Regions from separate parts of the Margalitia sp. FSL K6-0131 genome, predicted to be linked through region 1. Evidence: riboswitches for the same ligand, from Rfam matches in the RefSeq annotation. Region 1 holds a riboswitch; each other region holds the start of a gene.
The links. A riboswitch is a leader RNA that binds a small molecule or an ion and turns the genes downstream of it on or off. The one in region 1 is predicted to bind S-adenosylmethionine.
Positions count from the first base shown of each region.

Region 2: it holds a riboswitch for S-adenosylmethionine, as region 1 does, so the genes downstream of both, metK (methionine adenosyltransferase) here and mtnK (S-methyl-5-thioribose kinase) in region 1, are expected to answer to the same signal.
Region 3: it holds a riboswitch for S-adenosylmethionine, as region 1 does, so the genes downstream of both, NSQ59_RS02580 (methionine ABC transporter ATP-binding protein) here and mtnK (S-methyl-5-thioribose kinase) in region 1, are expected to answer to the same signal.
Region 4: it holds a riboswitch for S-adenosylmethionine, as region 1 does, so the genes downstream of both, NSQ59_RS06895 (O-acetylhomoserine aminocarboxypropyltransferase/cysteine synthase family protein) here and mtnK (S-methyl-5-thioribose kinase) in region 1, are expected to answer to the same signal.

Region 1 covers NZ_JBBOZS010000001.1:3,636,956-3,641,512, forward strand. Annotated here, with positions in the region: gene ltrA (group II intron reverse transcriptase/maturase) at 1-1,440, shown strand, start outside; SAM riboswitch class I at 1,758-1,913, shown strand; gene mtnK (S-methyl-5-thioribose kinase) at 2,306-3,499, shown strand; gene mtnA (S-methyl-5-thioribose-1-phosphate isomerase) at 3,521-4,557, shown strand, end outside.
Region 2 covers NZ_JBBOZS010000001.1:1,750,970-1,755,526, forward strand. Annotated here, with positions in the region: gene NSQ59_RS08520 (DUF2584 domain-containing protein) at 1-131, shown strand, start outside; gene pckA (phosphoenolpyruvate carboxykinase (ATP)) at 161-1,750, opposite strand; SAM riboswitch class I at 2,219-2,390, shown strand; gene metK (methionine adenosyltransferase) at 2,616-3,812, shown strand; gene asnB (asparagine synthase (glutamine-hydrolyzing)) at 4,255-4,557, shown strand, end outside.
Region 3 covers NZ_JBBOZS010000001.1:498,777-503,333, forward strand. Annotated here, with positions in the region: gene NSQ59_RS02565 (sensor histidine kinase) at 1-798, shown strand, start outside; gene NSQ59_RS02570 (D-alanyl-D-alanine carboxypeptidase family protein) at 943-1,836, shown strand; gene NSQ59_RS02575 (hypothetical protein) at 1,991-2,389, shown strand; SAM riboswitch class I at 2,471-2,586, shown strand; gene NSQ59_RS02580 (methionine ABC transporter ATP-binding protein) at 2,758-3,774, shown strand; gene NSQ59_RS02585 (methionine ABC transporter permease) at 3,764-4,432, shown strand; gene NSQ59_RS02590 (MetQ/NlpA family ABC transporter substrate-binding protein) at 4,429-4,557, shown strand, end outside.
Region 4 covers NZ_JBBOZS010000001.1:1,450,817-1,455,373, reverse strand. Annotated here, with positions in the region: gene metX (homoserine O-acetyltransferase MetX) at 1-369, opposite strand, end outside; gene NSQ59_RS06895 (O-acetylhomoserine aminocarboxypropyltransferase/cysteine synthase family protein) at 366-1,667, opposite strand; SAM riboswitch class I at 1,790-1,902, opposite strand; gene NSQ59_RS06890 (trans-sulfuration enzyme family protein) at 2,033-3,172, opposite strand; gene cls (cardiolipin synthase) at 3,424-4,557, opposite strand, start outside.

The DNA of each region.
Region 1 (4,557 bases):
GAACCAATTTGTGAAGCAAAATTCCATAACCACAGTTATGGTTTTAGACCAAACAGAAGCACCCACCATGCACTTAGTAGGATGATTAGTCTCATGAACATTGGACATCATCATTACTGTGTTGATATTGACATAAAAGGTTTCTTTGACAATGTCAATCATGGAAAACTTTTGAAGCAGCTATGGACAATTGGAATAAGAGATAAGTCCCTACTCTGTATTATCTCTAAAATTCTTAAATCCGAAATTGAGGGTGAAGGAATTCCTACTAAAGGAACACCGCAAGGTGGGATAATCTCCCCTTTGTTGTCCAATATTGTTCTTAATGAACTGGATTGGTGGGTCAGCAATCAATGGGAAACTTACAAACCTAAAAATGCGACCACCATTGGGTTTCGTCAATATGCTAGGAAATACACTAATCTCAAGGATGGCTATATTATACGCTACGCTGATGATTTTAAAATCATGTGTAGAACATATAAGGATGCCAAGCGATACTATCATGCCACAGTTGACTTTCTTAAGAAAAGACTCGGTCTTGAAGTCAATGCCGACAAATCTAAAGTAGTCAATTTAAAAAAGAACTCTTCTACTTTTCTAGGTTTTAAAGTCAAATTGGTTCCTCAAGGAAAATCTAAATTTGGTTGGGTAGCAAAAACAAACATGACTGATAAAGCTATCACTAAAACCAAAAGAGTATTAAAGGATAGAGTTCGAGAAATTCAAAAGAATCCTATAGCAGAAAATGTAATTCGATATAATACCACCTTAATTGGTATACAAAATTACTACCGATATGCCACGAAAATATATCTTGATTTAACGGAGATTAGCTACGGTTTGCGCAAAGCCATTAAAACCAGATTAAGAAACAACATGAGCGTTATTAGATTCAAAGAGACATCCGAAGAATTTAAAAAGAAAACTCAAGGGATAAAATCAGATACTAAGGTATATGTAGTTCAAAATGCACCTTTACTTCCAATCACCGGAGTACATCACAAGAAGCCAATGAACTTTTCACAAAATATATGCAACTTTTCAAAGGTTGGTCGTGAGAAAGTTCATAGCAATCTTAAAGCCATACCAAGAGATGTTTTGAAATATGTCATGTCCAATTATTCTGTCAATCGGAGCATTGAGTACAACGACAACAAAATATCAAAATACGTAGCCCAGTATGGAAAATGTTATGTAACAGGTGAAGTAATAGGAATCGATAGAATCTATTGTCATAACGTTAAGCCCCGTAGGATGGGTGGCACTGATAAGTACTCTAACTTAGTGATTATAGATTCCAAAGTACATAAACTCATATACATGAAAAATCCTGATAGAATCCGGGAGGTTCTTCGAACTCTAAATCTTAATACGAAACAGTTTAACAAGCTTAATCGCTTGAGAACTGAATCTGGAAATGAACCAATAGTAGTTTAAAATAATTTATTGTATCAGTTGGAAACGATGGAACGCTGAGTGCTCTGAAAGGGGCTCGCTCAGTGTGAAGTGGGGGAAAAGACGGAGATTACATCAAACTCTTACCTATCACTATAGATTATTGCGGAAGGAACGGAAAATGAACAGCTCATTACGGGAGAAATTGATTTAGAAACCGTTTCAAAGGTCCGAAACACAATCCCTGTTTTTGCTGACAGATTACCAGAATTCTATTAAAATTTTTTATTATTATTGACAAAATGATTTTTATGTTTGTAAAATAGCGTTAATTGAATATTTGATTATGACTTAATTTTCTCTTATCAAGAGTAGGCAGAGGGATTTGGCCCGATGAAGCCCAGCAACCGACCGTAATACCGTTGTGAAACGGGGCGCTAATGAATGCGCCGGGATTTTTCCCATAAGGCACGGTGCTAATTCCAACAGAAGGATTTCCTTCTGGCAGATAAGAGGTGCGAAGATGACTTCAAGCCTCTTTCTATGTGGAAAGAGGCTTTTCTAATGTTGAAAAGCCTCTTAAGAACAAATGCGTAAGCGCCTTGCCCATCGGCGTATGGATTTCGTAGTCGCTCACCTCGAGATAAAGGAAACACAATGAGGTAGTTCACGAACAAGTGAAAATAGCACTTCCATTTTCAACTGATGTTGACTTATCGTAGGGAGGAGACGGAGAAATCCACTAGCCGATAGGCGCTGGTGAAATTTGAAGTGCCAATTTCACTTGAAGCTAGACGTAGACAACTTTTCAAAAAGTTATCCACAAGGTTCAATTTTATAAATCCCTGAGCAACAAGAAAACACTATCTATATTTGCATTTAATGTGTTATTGAAGGAGGAGTTATCATGGCAGTATTGACAGAAAACACGTACAAACCATTAACAGTGGAATCAGCGATTAATTTAGCAATCAACTTACAACTGTTTACCAATAAAGAAAACCTTGTATGTAAAGAAATAGGCGATGGCAATTTAAACTTAGTTTTCCATATTGTCGATAATGAAAAGCAAAAAGGAATTATTATAAAACAAGCTCTTCCTTATGCTAAAGTGGTTGGAGAAAGCTGGCCGTTAACCATCCATCGCTCTGAAATCGAGGCTAATGCCTTAAAAACTCACGGTGAGTTTGTTTCGCATCTTGTACCAAAGGTTTATCATACTGACAAAACCTTGGCGATTACCGTTATGGAGGATCTATCTCATTTAACTATTGCCCGTACTGGCTTAATCGATGGTCAAAACTATCCGCTGCTTTCTTCACATGTTGGAGAATATTTAGCAAAGACATTGTTTTATACATCCGATTATGCTCTTCACCCTTTCAAGAAGAAGGATTTGGTGAAACAATTTTCCAACCCAGAACTATGCAAAATTACGGAGGACTTAGTCTTTACAGATCCATTTTTTGATGTTGATACAAATGATTTTGAAGAGGAACTAAAGGATACCGTGCGTGAGATATGGAAAGATGCATCCTTAAAATTCGAGGTTGCCAAATTAAAGAAGCAATTTCTTACTGAAACCGAAGCCCTTCTGCATGGAGATTTACATACAGGCAGCATTTTTGCCAGTATAACCGAAACAAAGGTCATTGATCCCGAGTTTGCCTTCTATGGCCCGTTTGGTTTCGACGTTGGCCAATTTTTTGCGAATCTAATTTTTCAAGTAATCGTAAGAACTGGTGAACAAAGACAAGTAATTCTAAATCATTTAGAAAAAACTTGGGATATCTTTCAAACGATTTTCACCGATTCATGGCAAAAAGATTGCCTTGAACCATTTGCGGAGATTGAAAGCTATTTGCCGTATATCCTTGGAAAAATCTTTACGGACTCTATCGGCTTTGCGGGCTGTGAATTAATCCGCCGTACCATTGGTCTTTCACATGTAAAGGATTTAGATGGAATAACGGATATAAAGGTGAGAATTGCTGCGAAAAAGACAGCTTTAAAGCTAGGCAGGGCTTGTATTCTTTATCGCCATAAAATTAATGGTATGGAAGACTATATTTCTTTTATAAAACAAAACATCAATGAATAATAGGCAAAAAGGAGTATTAGAATGGTTCAAACAATACGGATTCCGATATCTGTAGAATGGAAGGAAGATCATATTAAACTTTTAAATCAGCAAAATCTTCCCCATCATACAGATTATATTAATTTGACTACAATTGAGGATGTATATGATGCGATCGTTACACTAAAGGTTCGGGGAGCGCCTGCAATCGGAATTGCGGCAGCATATGGACTTGCAATGTCTGCGCAAAAGTATGACTTTGAAACACTTGAACAATTTAAGTTGAAAGTAAACACAGAAAAAAGCTACTTGGCCAGTTCAAGACCGACCGCTGTAAATTTATTTTGGGCGCTTAATCGTTTAGAAAAATCATTGGAAAATGTTCGTTCCATTAACGAAGCAAAAACTACTCTTCTTCATGAGGCGTTTCAAATTCAAGCGGAAGATGAGGAAATGTGCAGGCAAATTGGTGAGAACGCCTTAACATTGCTGCATCCCGGAGACTCCGTGATGACCATCTGCAATGCAGGCTCTATCGCTACTGCAAAATATGGAACAGCGCTTGCTCCTTTTCATCTTGCTAGGGAAAAAGGAAAACAATTTCATGTATACGTTTGTGAAACCCGACCTGTTTTACAAGGAGCACGATTAACCGCTTGGGAACTTCAGCAATCAGGTGTAGAAACTACCTTAATTACCGATAATATGGCTGCTCATACAATGAAAACAAAGGGAATTAAGGCAGTCATTGTTGGAGCAGATCGAATAGCTGCAAACGGTGATACAGCTAATAAAATCGGCACTTTTGGGTTAGCATTAATAGCAAAAGCCCTTAACATCCCATTTTATGTTGCTGCTCCTTCGACAAGCTTTGATTTAACCATTAACACAGGTGATGAAATTACAATAGAAGAAAGAAGTCCTATGGAAGTGCTTCAAATAGTGAATACAACCATTGCACCTGAAAACACAAATGTGTATAACCCGGCATTTGATGTTACACCGAACCATTTAATTACTGCAATTATTACCGAAAAAGGGATATTATATCCTGATTATGTAGAACAGATCCGGGAAAA
Region 2 (4,557 bases), 1.9 Mb from region 1:
ATATACCAATTGATGTCAAGCGGACGTTGGAAAGTGATTCAAGCGGAACAGCTGTTATTCAAAAGGTAGAATGGGAAAAAGAGAAAACAACGATTTTTTATCAGTTAATTTCCTTGAATTCTACAAATTAAAAGGGTGACCAAATTGGTCACCCTTTCTATTATAATTTCTTTGGACCTCCTAATTCCACAATTTCCTTGTCAACATTTTTGAACTTTTGGAAATTCAATTGGAATTTTTCAGAGAGTTCCTTTGCTTTTATAATATACTCATCTTGGCTAGCCCAAGTTTTATTTGGTAATAGTACTTCATCTGGAACACCTGGAACATGTAATGGAATATTTAAGCCAAAGATTTCATCCTTTACTGTTTCAGCATGGTGCAATTCTCCTTCTAAAGCAGCTTGAACCATGGCGCGTGTATAGCTTAATTTCATACGTGATCCTACGCCGTATTCTCCGCCAGTCCATCCTGTATTTACAAGGAAGACATCGACTCCGTATTCATCAATTTTTTTACCGAGCATTTCCGCATAGACCGTGGCAGGAAGCGGAAGGAATGGTGCTCCAAAGCATGTCGAGAATGTTGCTTCTGGAGAAGTAACCCCGCGCTCTGTTCCTGCAAGCTTCGATGTATATCCACTTAAGAAGTGATACATTGCCTGCTCTTTTGTTAATTTACTGATCGGAGGCAAGACACCAAATGCATCGGCTGTTAAGAAAACGATTGTTTGTGGATGACCTGCTACACTTGGTTCAACAATATTATCGATGGATTGAATCGGATAAGCGGCACGTGTATTTTCTGTCAATGTATTGTCATCATACATTGCTTCATGTGTATCAGGATTTACCATTACATTTTCCAAAACAGATCCAAACGTAATGGCATCATAAATTTGCGGCTCTTTTTCACGGGTTAAACCAATACATTTTGCGTAGCAGCCGCCTTCTATATTAAATACCCCATTTGCTGACCAACCATGCTCATCATCCCCAATAAGCTTGCGATTTGGATCTGCGGATAACGTAGTTTTTCCTGTACCGGACAGGCCGAAGAATAATGCTACATCGCCTTCCGGACCTACATTTGCGGAACAGTGCATAGGTAATATTCCTGCTTCAGGCAATAAATAATTCATTATGGAGAAAATGGATTTTTTCATCTCTCCAGCATATTCCGTTCCGCCAATTAAAATAATTCGGCGTTCAAAGGACACAATGATAAATGTTTCCGACTTAGTGCCATCTACTTGTGGGTCTGCTTTAAAATTTGGAGCAGATAGAATCGTAAATTGTGCCTTATGATCCGCTAATTCTTCTTCTGATGGGCGGATAAACAATTGATGTGCGAATAAATTATGCCAAGCATATTCATTCACAACCTGTATAGGAAGACGGCTTTTTTTGTCTGCACCGGCAAATCCTTTAAATACAAATAATTCATTTTGATTTTCTAAATATTGAATTACCTTATGATACAGTTTGTCAAAGACTTCTACAGAAATTGGTTGATTGACAGAACCCCAATCAATTTTGTCTTTTACAGAAGGTTCTTCAACAATAAATTTATCTTTAGGGGAACGCCCAGTATATTTTCCAGTTTCAGCCTGAACTGCTCCAGTTGAGGTTAAGATTCCTTCTTTACGCGCTAATATTTTTTCCACTAAACGTGGAACGGATAATTGAGTATAAACATTATTTCCATTTAGTAATTCACTTAATTCAGTAGATAAACTTATTGAATTCATGAATGCGTTACCATCCTTTATGAAAGAATAAAAAATTTTTAATCGCTTATGTCAATTAGTATAACACAATTAAATAATTAGTCTATACTATATATGCTTATTTTTTAAAAAACACAAAGTTTTAACATTTCGATTTCTTTCCTTATTTAAGCCATAACATTAGTATTTTTGACTGAAGGAACATTATTCCGATTTTTAAAAATGGGCTTTATATAAGGCTGTTTTCGAATAGATTGTTAAAAACCCAAAAGCCGAATTTAATCTGTTCCTTTTCGTCACTTTTTCCTAAAACCTGAGTAGATTGGTTTCGAGGCATCTTTTCTATAAAGTATCATTCATATTTAACCTTAATAAGGTTGTTATACAAAAGCAACTAAGTTTAAGAAAAGCCTTAAATAATATTGAAAAAATGCATGAAGTAGTTGACACGGTGCGACAAATTGCGTATGATTTTACCTTGAACGGATACTCTTATCCCGAGATGGCGGAGGGACAGGCCCGATGAAGCCCAGCAACCAGCTTTTTAGGTGCATATAATAAAAATGAAAGCTTAGTAGATAAGTTGAAGAGTCATTTTTATAAGCATGCTAAAATGAAAAGGTGCTAACCTGTAGCAAGGTAATTCCTTGAACGATAAGAGTGAAAGGCGTAAAAACGAATGTGAACCTTTCCTCAAAATATAAATAGGAAAGGTTTTATTTAGTTATTCGCCCCAGCCTAAGTAAATGCAAAATGCGAATGAATGCAAATAGCATCTTGAAAGAATCGAGGATAAATTCTCCTGATTATTTCATACTATTAGGGAAATGAGTACCGTGAGGCGTAAATATAGAGTTTTTGATTTATCTCTAAGGGAGGAAAAAAGATGACAAACAAACGTCGTTTATTCACATCCGAATCCGTGACGGAAGGTCATCCGGATAAAATATGTGACCAAATTTCGGATGCCATTTTGGATGCGATTTTAGCAAAGGACCCTAACGCACGTGTGGCTTGTGAAACATCTGTGACAACAGGTCTTGTACTTGTTGCAGGAGAAATTACTACCAGCACATATGTGGATATTCCAAAAATTGTTCGTGAAACCATTAAAGATATTGGATATACTCGTGCAAAATATGGCTTTGATGCTGAAACATGTGCGGTTCTTACATCTATAGATGAGCAATCTGCCGATATCGCAATGGGTGTTGATAAAGCATTAGAAGCACGTGAAGGACAAATGTCTGAAGAAGAAATTGAAGCAATTGGTGCAGGGGACCAAGGATTAATGTTTGGTTTTGCATGTAATGAGACAAAGGAGTTAATGCCTTTGCCAATTTCCCTATCACATAAGCTTGCACGCAGATTATCAGAAGTGCGTAAAGAAGAGATTCTTCCATATTTACGCCCGGATGCTAAAACACAGGTAACGGTTGAATATGATGAAAATGGCAAACCAGCAAGAATTGACACGATCGTTATTTCTACACAGCACCATCCAGAAATCAGCTTAGAGCAAATTCAACGCAATGTGAAAGAATATGTTATTGGTCCAGTTGTTCCTAAAGAATTAATCGACGAAAACACAAAATATTTCATTAATCCAACTGGTCGATTTGTTATCGGTGGACCACAAGGGGATGCTGGATTAACAGGTCGTAAAATTATCGTTGATACGTATGGTGGTTATGCACGCCATGGCGGTGGTGCATTCTCAGGTAAGGATCCTACAAAAGTGGACCGTTCCGCAGCATATGCTGCACGTTATGTTGCTAAAAATATTGTAGCTGCTGGCCTTGCAGATAAATGTGAAGTACAGCTTGCTTATGCAATTGGTGTAGCAAAGCCGGTATCCATCTCCATTGATACTTTTGGTACAGGAAAGGTTTCAGAAGAGGAATTGATTGAAGCGGTTCGTGAAAACTTCGACCTTCGTCCTGCTGGTATCATTAAAATGTTAGATTTAAGACGTCCTATTTATAAGCAAACGGCTGCTTACGGACATTTTGGACGCAATGATTTAGATTTACCTTGGGAAAGAACAGACAAAGCGGAAGTTTTAAGTCAACTTGCAAAATAGTGGTTGAAAGAAAATGGAGGGGTTACAGAACGATATTGTAACTCCTCTTTGTTTTTTATCGAAGAGGTAAATTAGTGATTATTATTGAATTAAATGTATGCTTAAACGTGAACGGGTGCGCATAAGTCGGTACTAAACGCCAACGAATTATTTAACAGAGCTATTCGTAAGAACATTTTGGAAAAAAATATTTGTCGGGATAAGTAAAATGGCTACTGCAAAAACGAAATAAAAAATGATAGTATAAGGTAGTATGAATTTTTTAATGACTTTTTTCTTGTACTATTGCTTTTGTAAAAGAAAAATCTTATAACCATCTTCATCGGATAAGATTGCCCGAAACAAAGTCTAAGATTTAAAACAATGATGAAAAGCAATAATTTATAAGAAAAATAGCATTGTTCAAAAGAAGCTTAAAAAAATGGAGTAGGTGAACTACATAATGTGTGGATTTATAGGTTGTGTACACGACCGTTCAATTGAACTTCGTGATGAAGATAAACAACTATTTAAAAATATGAATGACATTATTACCCATCGTGGACCCGATGACGATGGTTTTTATGAAGACGAACATATTCAATTTGGTTTCCGTCGTCTGAGCATTATTGACTTAGAAAGCGGACACCAGCCATTAACATATGAAAACGATCGATATTGGATTATCTTTAATGGAGAAATTTATAATTACGTGGAATTACGTAATGAATTAATAGAAGCAGGCTTAACGTTCGCGACTTCATCA
Region 3 (4,557 bases), 3.1 Mb from region 1:
GTTCCGGTTTATTCGAAAAATGAGCTCGGGGATATTGCCCAGAACTTGAACAGTATATCCTCTCAATTGCAGAAATCCATTAAGGAGGAACGGAAAGCTGTTCAGGCAAAAAACGAACTAATTACAAATGTTTCTCATGATTTGCGAACACCATTAACATCCATTATGGGATATCTAAGGCTCATTGAGGAGGATCGATATAATGATGAGGTCGAGCTCCGTTACTATGTGTCCATTGCCTTTGATAAGGCAATAAGATTAGATCGAATGGTGAGCGATTTATTTGAGTATACTCGTGTAAACTTTGGTACCATCCAGCTCGAGTATGCAAGGATTGATTTAGTTCAGCTCTTATCCCAAGTTTCGGCGCAATTTTTGCCGCAGCTGGAAGAACGACAAATGGAAATTCAATTAAAAAGTGAATTTGAGAGTATTTTTATTGAAGCAGATGGAGATAAATTGGTAAGAGTGTTCGAAAATTTAATTTCAAATGGACTGAAATACGGAAAAGAAGGAAAATGCATTGATATAAGGGTTGGAAAAGAAAAAAACATGGTAGTTGCAGAAGTAGTGAATTACGGGAATCCCATACCAGAGGAGGATTTGCCGTTTATATTTGAACGGTTTTATAGGGTGGAAAAATCCCGTTCCATTGATACAGGTGGATCCGGGCTCGGTTTAGCAATCACGAAAAGCATCGTGGAGCTCCACAATGGAACGATTGAGGCAACAAGCAACAAGAATGAAACCAATTTTAAAATTATGCTTCCAATGGAGAGATTGCCGAATAGCAGGTAATCTCTTTCTGTCTTAAAGGATGGCTTTTTTCAAACCTTCACATCATTAGCTTTTTTTAAGCTTTTCTTTAGAAATCCTTACACGGCATTTAAGTAATTTCCGTTAAAGTTAATATGGGAAAATTTTCAGGGGAGTGAAAGGGATTTGAAGAAGATCTTTGTCCTTATAGCGGTCATAGGAGGTATATTTCTATTTCAGCATTTTGATATGGGAAAAAACATGAAGTTGAATTTCATCCATTCCAATTCAGAAAATCTGCCGATCCAAGGGGAAGCAGGAGTGCTGATGGATGAGGATAACGGGAATATTTTATTTGCAAAAAATGAAAATAAACGCCTTTATCCTGCTAGCACCACGAAAATCCTAACTGCGTTGGTTGCGCTTGATAAAGGAAATCTGAATGATCTGGTGCGGGTGGGGGATGAAGTTTCCTTAAGAACTACTGATGAAAGCTCAGCCGGTCTAAAACGAGGTGATGTGATTCCATTAAAGGTTCTTTTGCGAGCAATGCTTCTTCCATCCGGAAATGATGCTGCAAGAACGATTGCTATTTATATCGCCAAGAAAGATAGTGGGAAACCGAATATGAGTCCAGAGGAAGGGATTCACTATTTTGCAGGGTTAATGAACGAGAAGGCGAAGGAAATTGGGGCAACCCACTCGAATTTTGTAAATCCTCATGGGCTTCACGATCCAAATCATTATTCTACTGCAAAGGATTTGGCTATCATTGCAAGAGAGGCAAGAAAAAATCAAGTCTTCCGTGAAATTGTCAGTGAGGAAACCTACAAGGATTCCTTTTTCACCTTTTACAATCGAAACGAACTTGTAAACCGAGGCAGTGACAACTTCTTTCAAGGAGCAGATGGAATTAAAACAGGTTTTACCGATCAGGCGGGACATTGCTTAGTGTCATCCGCGACAAGAGATGGGAAAAACCTTATATCTGTAGTGCTGCATTCAAGCAAGGAAGGGGTTTATAAGGATTCGACTGCCATGCTGAATTATGGATTTCAGCGGGAATATGCGAGTAAATAGATAGAAAAAGGTTAAAAGAACAAGCGGATGTTCTTTTAACCTTTTTTAGTTAATTTTATATAATTTGTAAGTAGTAAATTAAAGTAAATTTAGAATTACGTGAATACTAATGTTATTATATGAATGTTCATAAGCTGTCTTTAGGGGGTGGATTATGTTATTACTTATTGGTGTAGCGGCAGGCATTGTAATATCAGTAATTGGGTCTCTTTTCATTGGAATGATACCTTATTTGTGGTTTCCGGATTTATTTAAGCTATCCATTGTCCAATCTATTTTAGTTTATTTATTCATTACTTTTAAAGTTAAACCGATTATCCCGGGCTCAAAGCTCTGGATATATAGCTTTTTTTCCTCGCTTTTTATTATTCTAATAGGTTTTTTAATTAATGATCGAAATATATTCATAGATCCTAGTTCTTATAATATTGACGATATCATCAAATGGGTGATCATATATTCCATTGGTGGGGCAATAATTGCATCTCCATTAAGCTATGCCATCATTAAGTCAATCTCCCACTTAAAGCAAAAATTATTAATTAAACCGTAAGTTTCAAAAAACTCTTGACTTATTTTAAAAATCGCAATATTATTAGTCTTGCAAGTTCAAAAATTAAATAAAAAACGCTATTACTTATCCAGAGAGGTGGAGGGACTGGCCCGATGAAACCTCGGCAACGGGTTTGCTATTTTTGCAAATACCGTGCTAATTCCTGCAAATCGAGAAATCGATTTGAAAGATAAGAAGTAGAACGGCTTATTATATAAACCCTTCTTCTTATCTTTATATGGATAAGAGGAAGGGTTTTTTGGTTTTTCAAAGGGGAAACTCATGAAAATAGGCCGTCAAATTAATTCTAAAACCAAGTTATCTCATCAGTTTACTTGATTAAAATTCACTTAGGAGGGAATGACAACTTGATTGAAATTAAAAATGTCTCAAAGGTTTATCCAGGGAAGCCGCCGATTCATGCATTAAAAGATATTAATTTGACAATCGATAAAGGATCCATCTTTGGGATCATTGGTTTTTCAGGGGCTGGAAAAAGTACTTTAATCAGATGCCTAAATAGATTGGAAGAACCGACAGAGGGGACAATCCATCTTAATGGATTGGACTTGATGTCATTAAATGAAAAGGAGCTGCGTAAAACCCGCAGGAAAATCGGTATGATTTTTCAGCATTTTAATTTACTTTCTGCTAAAACGGTCTTTGATAACATTGCCATGCCGCTATATTTGGAAGGCAAAAAGAAGAAAGATGTTCAGGCAAAAGTAAAAGAATTGATTGAATTCGTTGGTCTTACTGGGAAAGAAAATGTTTATCCTGGCCATCTGTCTGGCGGGCAAAAGCAGCGTGTCGGTATAGCAAGAGCATTGGTCACCGATCCGGATTTATTGCTTTGTGATGAGGCCACGTCCGCTCTCGATCCTGAAACAACAAAGAATGTTTTGGAGCTTTTGCGCAAAGTAAACAAATCATATAACCTCACGATTGTTTTAATCACTCATGAGATGAGTGTTATTCGAGATTTGTGTGACAAGGTAGCGGTTATTGATAATGGCGAAATCGTAGAGGAAGGGACAGTATATGAAGTATTTACCAATCCACAAAAAACGATTACTCGCAACTTTGTTAATACGGTGTTGCAAAATGAAGTTCCGCCTAGTCTTTCCAAAACACTTTCAAGCGGCAAGTTTTATCGACTTGTCTTCTTGGGTGACAGAGCAGCAAATCCATTATTATCGGAGGTTTCCAAGAAATTTGATATTCACTTAAATATTCTGTACGGGTCCATAACAGAGCTGCAGGATAGACCATATGGAAACTTGTTTGTTGCACTGGAAGGATCACAGGAAGAGAGTAGAAAGGCTATTCAATTTATTTTAGAAAATGGTATAGAGGTGAAGGAGGTTTTACCACATGGAGCTTAATTGGGAGTTTTTCTGGCCGCAGTTTTTGCAGGCGTGCCAAGAAACGTTTCTGACGGTGCTCGGTTCCTTCATTTTTGGAACCATCATCGGATTGCCATTAGGCATTATCTTAGTTGTGACTAGACCGGGGCACATTATGGAAAATAAAGCAGTCTTTACTGTTTTGAATACGATTATCAATATTGTCCGATCCGTTCCGTTCATCATTTTGCTAGTTGCAATTATTCCTTTTACAAGGCTCATAACGGGAACTTCAATCGGAGTAGCAGCCGCAATTGTCCCTTTATCGATTTTTGTTGGACCTTATTTAGCTAGATTAATAGAAAATTCGATGCTGGAGGTAGATAAAGGGGTGCTGGAAACGGCATATGCAATGGGGGCTACGAAATTTCAAATTATCACGAAATTTATCCTTCCTGAAGCCATACCATCTTTAATTCTTTCGTTTACCACTGCGACGATTGGTCTAATCGGATCAACGGCAGCAGCTGGTGCCGTTGGTGCAGGCGGGTTGGGAGACTTAGCAATTACATATGGATATCAACGATTTATCACTATTGTTATTGTGATTACCGTTGTATTGCTTGTCGTTATAGTTCAACTAATTCAAAGTTTAGGAAATTCATGGTCAAGATATGTGAGGAGGAAAAGAGGATGAAAAAGTTTTTTGTTATTTTTGCAGCATTAGTTTTAACCGTTTCTGTATTATCAGCATGTGGATCTAGTTCCGCATCATCAAGTAATGGAAAAACACGTACGATTAAAATTGGCATCAATGGTGAT
Region 4 (4,557 bases), 2.2 Mb from region 1:
ATCCAGTGCCAGGCGTTCTGCCTTAACCATATCGCGGATGGTTATTGCCGGAAATGCTGAGCGATATGTGTCCTGAGTATCAGGATGGATAGATAAAGGTCCTGTCGATCCGTCACAGCCTCCCAAAACATTGAATGTAATGACTTGCCAATGATTCGTATCAATATACTTACCGCTGCCAATGAGCCCGCTCCACCAGCCGGGCTCTCTTTCCGTTCCGATGGAGAACTGGTTTCCTGTCAAGGCATGGCACACCAAGATGACCGGCGCATCCTCAGGTCCACGTCTTTCATACGCGAGTTCAATATTTAAAACCCCGCCATTTTCCAGTTTCATGTTGCCGATACTAACGGTTTGAATTTTTGTCATGAGACCGAAACAGCCGTTGCCTTTAAAATAGCTTGCTCAAGATCTGCAATGATATCTTCTGCTGCTTCTAAACCAACAGATAAACGAATTAATTCTTCCGTTACACCGGTTTGTTTTAAATCTTCCGCACTTAATTGCTGATGGGTAGTAGATGCAGGATGAATAATCAATGATTTTGCATCACCGACATTGGCAACATGTGACCATAGTTGAATATTGTCAATCACTTTGCGTCCTGTTTCTCTTCCGCCTTTGATACCAAAGTTCACGATGGAACCAAAGCCATCTTTGAAATACTTTTTCGCTAATTCATGGGATGGATGACTTTCTAATCCTGTATAGCTTACCCATTCAACTGCAGGGTGACTTTGTAAAAATTGCGCGACCTTTAAAGCATTTTCATTATGTTTCGGAACACGTAAATGTAATGTCTCAAGACCTTGTAAAAATAAAAACGCACTATCTGGACTTAATGCCGGCCCAAAGTCACGAAGCAATTGGACACGAAGCTTTGTAGCAAAAGCGGCTTGTGGGACATCTACTCCGTAACGCAAACCATGGTAGCTTGGGTCTGGATCTTTAAATCCAGGGAATTTATCGCTGTTCCAATCAAACTTTCCGCCATCGACAACAACACCGCCGATTGCTGTACCGTGTCCGCCAATCCATTTGGTTGCTGAGTGTACAACAACATCTGCTCCCCATTTAATCGGGTTTGTTAAGTATGGCGTACCGAAAGTATTATCTACAATCAATGGAATGCCATTTTCATGAGCAACTTTTGAAACGGCTTCAACATCTAATACGTGTAAGCTTGGATTTCCAATAATTTCTGCAAACAATGCTTTTGTTTTTGGAGTGATTGCTTTTCGAAAATTTTCCGGATCATCTGCATCGACAAATTTCACATTAATACCATACTTTGGAAGGGTGACTGCAAATAGATTGTAAGTTCCCCCATAAAGGTTACCAGCTGCTACGATCTCATCCCCTGTACCTGCCAGGTTTAAAATGGAAAAAGCAATCGCTGCTGCTCCAGATGAAAGAGCTACTGCTGCTGTGCCACCTTCTAAAAGGGCTACTCGTTTTTCAAATACATCTACAGTCGGATTTCCAATTCGAGTATAGATGAAACCTTCCTGTTCTAAAGCAAACAATCCTTGAGCATAATCCGTATCTTTGAAAACATAGGAAGTAGTTTTATAAAGGGGAACGGCGCGAGAACCAGTGACTGGATCTGCTTGTTGACCTCCATGAAGTAATAAAGTTTCTGGGCGAAGCTGTTTTTGTTCTGTCATTTTTACATTCCTCCAATTTTTGATTAGGTTTTCATCGAGAAATTTAAAGACAGGGGTGAGGTTCTAAAGAGGAATTAAAAAAGCCCTCTTCATAAGAAGAGGGCTTGTTATGCAGGTTCCTCCCCTTATCTTTCAGATCTCATGGATCTGTAGGAATTAGCACCTTATCAAACTTATGTGTTTGATGGTTGCCGGGCATCACAGGGCCTAGTCCCTCCGCCGCTCTCGATAAGAGTATTCGTTTAGTTTTCATAAAATTTAAAATTGCTTCTAATGTGCATTATAGAAGAGTGATAATTCATAAGTCAATAGTTTTTTTAAAATTTTTTAAATACTCGCTTTTTAATGTGTTGCAAATTCCGCCATTAAAGGGAAGCTTGGATGGCTTGCTCAAATTGTTTAATTATATCGCTTGCACTTTCAATTCCTATTGAGATGCGAACCACTTGTTTATTGATTCCAATTTTATCTTGGAGTTCCGGCGGTAATGCCCGATGAGATGTTCCAAGCGGATAGGAAACAGTTGTTTCAACGCCGGCTAAGGTAGGAACGATTTTTACCCAGCCAAGAGATGAAAAGAATCGGCTAATATCGCAATTTTCCCCTAATTCAATTGTTACTATGGCTCCGTTCCCTTTTTCCGATACATATTCAGGATAGTAAACTTTTTTTACAGAAGGATTTGCATGTAGCGCATGTGCTAACTCTTTAGCATTTAATGCCTGACGTTCCATTCTTAGTGCTAAAGTTTTTAAGCCACGGCATGCAAGCCACGCCTCAAATGGACTTAAATTTGCGCCGAGGTTGACTACTTTTTCACGTGCTTTTTTCACAATGTCAGTGTGTCCCACTAAAACTCCTGCGGTTACATCACTATGGCCGCCTAAATATTTGGTCGCACTATGTACAACAAGGTCGACTCCTTCCAGATATGGCTGCTTTAAATAAGGACTCGCGAAAGTATTGTCTACCATCGTGATAATAGATTTTTCTTTTGCAATTTCGACAAGTTTTCCGATATTCTCCACTCGTAAAAATGGATTGGTTACCGTTTCGGTATAGAGTAGTGTTGTGTTTTTTTGAATGGCGTTTTTCACTTGTGCGCTATTTTCAAATGGAACAAAGGTAGTTTCAATACCGAATTGTTTCAGCTCTTCTTTTAATAGATGATAGGTTCCTCCATAAAGGTCTTCCGCTGCCACAACGTGATCTCCCGCTTTTGCAACAGATAAAATTCCCGCTAGAATGGCAGACAGTCCTGACGAGGTTGCCACTCCAGCTGGTGCACCTTCCAAAGCTGCAACTGCTTGTCCCAGTTCATCCGTATTCGGATTTCCCGTCCGACTGTACAGATAAGGAGATTTTCCTTGGTAGAATCCCTCCAATTCTTCTAAAGACGAGAAAGTAAAAGCCGTTGTTTGATAGATTGGTGTTGTTTTGCTATGGATAGAATTCGTGTTTTTTAATGAATTATGAACCACTTTCGTATCGAATGAAACATCCAATTTCCACACCCCGCATATTAGTAGTTATGGCTCTTTTCATAAACTTTGTTGCTTTCGAAGCGAACACCTAAAAAACATAAAAAGCAACAATCCTTAAAAAATTGCCTATTTAATTAAACAGATTGTACGTCTGGAATGTCTTGATGTCAAAGGATTTTTTTAAAAAAAGGGGGAATGTAAAAGTGGAACATGGATGAAGAGACAGGTCCCTAATCCCAAAAGGCGGGACGAGGGACCTGTGCTCTTTTCCACTATAATATTGGTGACAGTAGGCGGGAAACGGATTCTTTAAAACGTATATACATTGGGCGTTTTCGATAATCCTCCAGGGTGAGTTCCCGAGATTTTTTCATATCCTCTTTGTAAATGTTTTCGAGTTTTTTCGCGATATATTGGCTATATAAAAAGGCATTTACTTCAAAGTTTAAGCGGAAGCTGCGGTTATCAATATTGGCTGTTCCAACGGTTGCAATTTTTCCGTCCACCACAAGCATTTTCGCGTGAATAAACCCATTTTCATAAATATAGACCTTCGCATTTGTTTTCAAAAGCTCTCCAACATTCGAATAGGTTGCCCAGTACACAAACATATGATCCGGCTTATCCGGAATCATCAAGCGCACATCAACACCTGATAAGGCTGCGATTTTTAAGGCATTGAGCAAACTATCATCCGGGATAAAATATGGTGTCTGCATGTAAATATATTTTTTAGCAGAATTGATCATTTTAATATATCCGTTTTTAATTTGCTCCCATTCCGAATCAGGTCCGCTCGAAACGATTTGGACATCAGTATCTCCTGTTGATTCTATATCAGGAAAATATCTTGTTTCATATCGGATTTCCTTTGAGGATGCCTGATTCCAATCAAGAATGAATCGTGTTTGCATTGCATAAACAGCTTTGCCAGAAATTTTCAAATGAGTATCTCTCCAGTAGCCAAACTTATCATCTAAGCCTAAATACTCATCTCCAATATTAAAACCACCGATATAGCCTATCTCTCCATCAATAATAGCAAGCTTTCGGTGATTTCGAAAATTGACCCGCAAATTAACATGAGGAATTTTTGCGGCAAAGAAAGATGCAATCTCCCCGCCGGCTTCAACGAATTTCTTAAAGAATTTCTTCGGTAATTTGCGAGATCCCATGTCATCATACAAGATTCGAACCTTTACTCCTTCTTTCGCCTTCAGGGTTAATAATTCAATTAGCTGTTTTCCTAGATTGTCATTCCGGATAATATAATAAAGAAGGTGGATATGATCTTTCGCTTTCTCAATATCCTTAAATAAGGTGTGGAATTTATCTTTCCCATCGATGAAAATTTCAACGTCATTGTCATGTGACATAACCGCTCCGTCATTGACAAGGAGCATATA